DNA from 2 places in the Kocuria sp. CPCC 205261 genome. Region 1 is predicted to be linked to the other one. Evidence: predicted binding sites of a transcription regulator. Region 1 holds the regulator's gene; the other holds the start of a gene.

Region 1 (3,404 bases):
CCAGCGGGGCAACCCGAACCCCAAGCGGCGGATCACCGTGTTCTGGGGACTGTGCATGGCCGGGATCGCCGTGGTGATGTTGTTGATCGGCGGACAGAACGCGCTCACGGGTCTGCAGAACCTGATCACCGTCACGGCCCTGCCATTCACGCTGATCATGTTCGTCATGGCCGTGGCCTTCCACAAGGACCTGCGCCGGGACCCCATGGTCATCCGCGAGCAGTACTCGCGCTGGGCCGTGGACAAGTCCGTACGCCACGGCATCGACGAGTACGGGGACGACTTCACGTTCTCGGTGGAACGCGCCCCGGACAGCAAGTGGGCGGCGGGCGCGGACTTCGACTCGAGCGCCCCGGAGGTCACCGAGTGGTACCGGCGCACGGACGAGGACGGCAACCCCGTGGCCTACGACTACGAGACGGGCGAGTTCACCGATTCGCACGACGTCGTACACCCCGGCGAGCGCGCGGCAGCGCCTAGGGTGGAACCCGACGCAGCCTCCACGGACCCCGAGAGAAAGTAGCCCTGCATGTTGTTCCTGGCCCGCATGGACGTGGTCTTCCCGGAATCGATGACCGACGAGACCAAGGCTGATTACCAGCACCGCGAGAAGGCCTACTCCGGTGAACTCCAGCGCACGGGTGTCTTGAAGGGCATCTGGCGCGTGGTGGGCGAGTACGCCAACTACTCGATCTACGACGTCGAGGACAACGACGAGCTGCAGACCGTCCTGTCCGGGTTCCCCATGTTCGCGTACATGAACGTCAAGGTGACCCCGCTGGCCAAGCACCCCAACGCCACCACGGACGACTTCTTCGACGGCAACACGATCCAGGAGTAGTCCTTCGCGGTACTCCCGGATGACGAGATCCCTGCGGCCCTTCCCGAGAGGAGCCGCGGGGATCTCGCCGTTCGCGGGTCGTCTACTTCTGCGAGCCGCGCAGCTTCGTGGTCGACGACGACGTCGCATCCCGCCGCGCGGACGCCGCGTCCCGGCCCGGGGCCGTATCCCGGCCCAGTATGGCGTCCCGGCCGGTGGCCGCAGCCTCGGGCTTGGCCGGGCGGTAGAGCATGAGCGCCTGGGACACCTTGCGGGGTGAGCGCCGGGTGCCACGGGCCATGCGCACCACATCCCCGGCGGAACCGGCGGTGAAAATCATGTCCCGCTCCTGCCGCGCCCGGCGCTCCCGTTCGAGTTCCTCGGACAGTTCCGTGACCCGGGTCTGCAGCGCCTGCACCTGGTTCTCGAGCTGGATGATGCGCTTGATCCCTTCGAGGGACACGCCCTCCTGGGAGAACTCCTGGATCTGACGCAGTTTCTGCACGTCCAGCTGGGAGTACCGGCGGGCCCGCCCGGAGGCCCGGGACGGGGTCACGAGACCCATGCGGTCGTACTGGCGCAGGGTCTGGGGGTGCATGTCCGCGAGCTCCGCGGCCACCGAGATCACGAACACTGGCTGGGTGAAGTCGATGGCCATGTCAGAGCGCCGCCTCCTCGCTCAGGTTCGCCCGGGGGTCGAAGTCCTCGGTGGCCCGCGCGAACTCCTGCAGTGCTTCCCGTGCGGCATCGTCCAGGTCTGCCGGGAACTGGATCTGCACCGTTACGATCATGTTGCCCGTGGTGGACCCGGACGTGAAGCCCTTGCCCTTGACACGCATCCGGTGCCCGGACGACGTCCCCGCGGGGACCCGCACGGTCACATGGCCCTCGTCCAGCGTGGGCACCTGCACGGTGGTCCCGAGTCCGGCCTCCGCAGCGGTCACCGGGATGTCCACGTGCACGTCCTGGCCCTCGCGGGTGAAGAACGGGTGCTCCTTGACCTTGACGGTCACGAAGAGGTCCCCGTTGCCGCCCGGGCCGGTGTGGCCCTTGCCCGCGATCTTCAGCCGCTGACCGTCCTTGACACCCTTGGGCACGCGCACCGTGGTGGTCTGACCGTTGCCTCGGCGCAGCTTCACCGTGGTGCCGTTGTACGCCGAGCGCAGCGGGATGGTGGTGGTCGTGTGGATGTCCTCGCCCTTGGCGGGCGGGGCCTGGTAGCCGCTGAAGCCACCCTGAGCGCCGAACCCGGACTGGCCGCCGAAGCCGCCGCCCTGGCCCCCGCCGAACTGGGCGAAGATGTCCTCGAAACCGCGGCCACCGCCGCTGGAGGTGGTGTAGCGCCGTCGGCCGCCACCGCCGTTGAAGATGTCTCCGAAGATGTCCTCGAAGCCCGCTCCGCCGGCGCCGCCGGCACCCCCCGGACCGCCAGCCGTGAAGCGCGCGCCGGAGCCCATGGCCCGGATCGCGTCGTACTGCTCACGCTCCTCGGGGTCCGAGAGCACCGAGTTCGCCTCGGTGATGTCCTTGAACCGTTTCTCCGCAGCCGCATCCCCGGGGTTCTGGTCCGGGTGGTACTTGCGGGCCAGCTTGCGGTACGCCTTCTTGACGTCGGCTTGGGATGCGTCCTTGGAGACGCCCAGGACGCTGTAGAAGTCCTTGTCAATCCAGTCCTGACTGGCCATGACGCCTCCTTTCTCTTCGATGTGCTGTGATACGGCTCGGGGCGGGTCCCGTCATGTGGACCCGCCCCGAGTTCATGGTGTCGCTACGGCTGCGTCGCCACGGCCACCTGGGCCGCTCGGACGACCTTGTTGCCCACTTTGAAGCCCGAGCGCAGCACCATGGACACATGATCCGGTGCCACGTCCTGCGTGGGCTGCTGCAGAACGGCCTCGTGGATGTTCGGGTCGAAGACCTCACCCACCTCGCCGATCCGCGTGAGCCCCTTCTTGGTGAGGGCCTCCTCGAGCTTCGCGGCGATCGCCGCGAACGGGCCCTCCTCGAGGTCCCCCGCCTTGCGGGCGGCGTCGACGTCGTCCAGGACCGGCAGCAGCGCGGTGATCATCTCGCCGGAGACGAAGTCCCGCAGCTGATCCTTCTCCCGCGCGGTGCGGTTCTTGAAGTTCACGAACTCCGCCTGCAGCCGACGCAGGTCCTCGAGGCGCTCGTCCGCGAGCTTCTGCGCGGCGGACTCGCCCGCCGGGGCGGCGTCGTCCTGCGACGACGCCGCGTCCGCGGCCTGCGTGTCCCCGGCCTGGGCGTCCTGGGACTGAGGGGTGTCCAGGATGTCGTCCACGGTCAGCCCCTCACCGCCCTCGGAACGCTCGGTGCCGGTGGAGTCCTGAGCTGAATGATCCGGGTCCTCCGGCACGGACTCGCCGTGACCCTTGGTGTTCTCGGAATCGCTCATGCTCACTTCCTCCCGTTCTTACCGTCTTCGTCGTCCACGACCTCGGCGTCGACGATGTCGTCGTCGTCCTTGGCCTGCGCACCCTGAGCGCCCTCGGCACCCGGCTGGGCACCGGCGGCACCCTCGCTCTGGGCCTGGGCGTACAGCGCCTCACCGATCTTGGTCTGAGAG
Region 2 (3,404 bases), on a different contig from region 1:
GCCACGGCCGCCAGTGCGGGCTTGCCGCTGAGGTCCGCGACCACGGTGGTCCCGGCATCCCGCGTGTCCCGGATAAGGCGGCCGAAGAACGACGCCGGCACCACGTCCCCGGGTTCGGCCCCGGTGACCGTGAGGACGTCCGAGGCGAGCGCGTCCACGAACGCCGTGCCGTAGAGATCGTCCAGTTCATGGCGGGAGAGCTCCGGGGGCGGCATATGGGCCACGGTCTCCCGGTCCTCGCCGCGCAGGTCGTAGACGTATCCGCCGTTGCCGTACCCGTAGCGCACAGCATTGACCTGCATGCCCAACCCGTCCAGCATGGTGCGGATCAGCGAGCCCAGTTCCCCACCGAACGGCCCGCTCACGGACACGTCCGCCCCCAGCGACCCGGCCATCCGGGCCACCCACAGCCCCTGCCCGCCGGGGTGCATATGCACGTCCGACTCGTGGGAACTACGGTTACGATGCGCAGCCGGTTCCGTGATTTCCGTGATCAGCAGCGGAGTGGGAACCAGGATGGAGATACGCGGCTTGGGGCCGGGGCGGGTCTCGGTCACGAACGAAAGCTACATGACACGGGCGCTGGTGAACAGCACACCAAGGTGTCACCATGGTGGGATGAACGTCACCGCACCGGTTCGTATCGTGGAAGGTCAGGCCGCCAGTGAGCACACGCTGCGCGCCCTGAGCGCGTACTTCAGCGAGTTGAACAACCGGATCGACGGCGGTTTCGATCCCGAACTCACCGAGGTCACCGCCCCGGAGGACGTCACTCCGCCGCACGGGGATTTCTTCCTCATGACGGATTTGGTCACGGGCTCGGTCATCGCGTGCGGCGCGGTGCGCAAACTCGACGATGACCGCGTGGAACTGCGCCGGATCTGGGTCACCCCGGAACACCGCGGACAGGGCCACGCGCGCACCCTGGTGCGGGCACTCGAGAACAAGGTGCGCGCTTTCGGCGCCACCACGGCCGTGGTCTCCCTCAACGAGGAGATGACCGAGGGGATCGCGATGTTCCGCAAGCGCGGCTACGAGCCCGTGGATTCCTTCCACGACGCCACCACGGCCTCGGTCTTCCTGGCCCGCCAGTTGTAGACCCACCGATCGCAGGCCAGCAGTCACAAACCCGCAGGGTATGAGCCCGCCGAGCGGTGAACCTCAGTCGCGGGCCTCGCGCGTCTTCTTCCGGTTGGCCTTGTCGATCGCCTCGACCAATTCGTCCTTGGTCATGTCCGAGCGTCCCGTGATGTCCAGTTCCTGGGCGAGTTCGTACAGGTGCTCCTTGCTGGCATTAGCGTCCACCCCGCCGGCGGTGTCCTCCGCGTTCAGACCGCCCTTCTCGGCGCTGTCGTCCGAGGGCCCGTTGTGCTCCTTGGGCTCCCAGTGGTCCCCGACCTTCTCGTGGGTGTGCTTGACGGCCGACCACGCGGTGCGCGCCGCCCGAGCGTCGTCGTGGTATTCCTCCTGCGCCGAGTCGTAGGTCTGCGCGAACGTGTCCTGTGCCTTCTCGTCCGAGCGTTGCAGCGTGGACGGGATCTCGTCCTGACGCGCGTGGCCGTTCTTCTTCGCCTTGGGCACGGGGGCCTCCTCAAAGCGTTCGGGTGTCACTGGTGACTCGATCTTACGCGCCGCCGACGCCGCTGCGACAGGCCCGCCCGCTGCTTGAGTCAGTGCCACTCAGCTTTCGTGCGTCAGTGACTAGCACTTCCGCCGACAGCCTGCTACATTAGACGTTGTTGAGTCACAGAGACTCAAGAAACGTGATGGCTCCACGCGGGTAATCGACCGGATCGCGGGGCACAGCACGTGGGTGCCGCAGAGTGAAGGAGTAATCGTCATGGCTACATTCGACCCGTTCTCCGAGGTCCAGAACTTTGCCAACCAGGTCCTCTCCGGCCGCAACGGCCTGGAGCAGATGCCCATGGACCTCTACCGTCAGGGCGCCAACTATTACCTTGCCGCGGACCTGCCGGGCATCGATCCCACGAGCGTGGACGTGGACGTGGACGGTCAGCTGCTGACCATCCGTGCGCAGCGTCGTCTGCCCTCCGCGGAGAAGGACACCAAGTGGATCGTGCGCGAGCGCCGCAGCCACTCGTTCGTCCGCCAGCTCAACCTGGGCCAGGGCATCGACACGGAGAACATCACCGCCGCGTACGACAACGGCGTGCTGACCGTGACCATCCCCGTGTCCCCCAAGTCCCAGCCGCGCAAGATCCAGGTGGCCACCGGCCAGGAACACCACGACAACGTGGTCCTGGAGCACGACAAGGGCTCGGACGAGGACCGCTCGCAGAACGTGCAGAAGGACTCCGAGGGGTCGCAGGACTGAACAGGGCCGATCAGGACCGACCCTTCACCGGCGCTGACCGGCGAATCCACCCGGTCGGAACAGGCCTGCTCAATCGGGGGCTCACCGCCCCATGACATGAGTGTGCCCCGCAGGTCACCCTGCGGGGCACACTCATGTTCACGACGGGGTCAGCGGTTCATCCACCGCACCACGTGGTCGAGGTCCTCGGACGCGCGGGAGGACCAGACCATGAGCGCGTACACGTGCGGTCCGCCCTCGCAGACCACCGCGGTGGTGTCGACGTTTGCTCGCACCAGCTCGGCCACGAACTCCATGGTGTCCGGGTAGAGCATGTCCCGGTCACCCTGCAGCACGAACGTGCGGGGCAGTCCGCGCACGTCGCCGAACGCGGGGCTCACCATGGGGTCAGTGACGTCCCGTGTGCCGGCCCACCAACGAGCGGCGGCCCGAGCGCCGTCGGTACCGAGCATGTGGTCCGCGTCCCGGTACGCCTCGATCTGGGGGTTCGTCACCGTGGTGTCCACCCACGGGGCCATGAGGATCAGACCCGCCACGCCGAGATCGTCCGCGTCCCGCAGTCGCATGGCCTGGGCCAACGCCAGACCACCGCCGGCGGAGTCGCCCGACAGGAAGACGCGCGGGCCGAACGAACGGGCCAGGTCCCACACGCCGTCGGCGAGTTCGAGCGCCTCGTCCACCGTGTGATCGGGGGCGAGCCCGTAGCCCGGCACCACCACGGTGACCCCGGTGCGCTGCATCAGGGCGTCGATCCAGCGCCAGTGCACCGTGGTCATGGGGTTCACGTACGCTCCGCCGTGCCAGTGCACGACCACCGGGGCGTCCGCCCGGGTGATGGCCGCCTTGGGCCGCGCAACGATGACCGGGTACCCGGCCACCATGACCTTCTCGAAGCTCGCGCGCTTGTGCATCGCCTTGTGCGGTGCCGCTTCCTCGCCGCGCACGGCCAGGGACTCGAGCAGCTTCTCCTCGGAATCCAGCACATCCGGGAGCACCCGCAACGCCTGGTTCGTGGCGCGCAGCACCGGGTCCGCGGCGCGCACGATCACGTCCGCGGCCGGCTTGGCGG

The links. Region 1 encodes HspR, which represses chaperone genes until heat shock. Its sites were predicted from a motif close to AAGTTGAGTCNNNNNGACTCAACTT; they were not measured.
Region 2: the regulator HspR is predicted to act here: its motif matches at 1,663-1,687, upstream of RF646_RS05860 (Hsp20/alpha crystallin family protein).

What each region holds. Positions count from the first base shown of each region.
Region 1 covers NZ_JAVKPU010000001.1:549,658-553,061, forward strand. Annotated here, with positions in the region: gene RF646_RS02545 (BCCT family transporter) at 1-523, shown strand, start outside; gene catC (muconolactone Delta-isomerase) at 530-841, shown strand; gene RF646_RS02555 (heat shock protein transcriptional repressor HspR) at 924-1,478, opposite strand; gene RF646_RS02560 (DnaJ C-terminal domain-containing protein) at 1,480-2,505, opposite strand; gene RF646_RS02565 (nucleotide exchange factor GrpE) at 2,589-3,239, opposite strand; gene dnaK (molecular chaperone DnaK) at 3,236-3,404, opposite strand, start outside.
Region 2 covers NZ_JAVKPU010000004.1:81,508-84,911, reverse strand. Annotated here, with positions in the region: gene RF646_RS05875 (1-phosphofructokinase family hexose kinase) at 1-557, opposite strand, end outside; gene RF646_RS05870 (GNAT family N-acetyltransferase) at 619-1,098, shown strand; gene RF646_RS05865 (ChaB family protein) at 1,162-1,581, opposite strand; gene RF646_RS05860 (Hsp20/alpha crystallin family protein) at 1,841-2,335, shown strand; gene RF646_RS05855 (MMPL family transporter) at 2,485-3,404, opposite strand, start outside.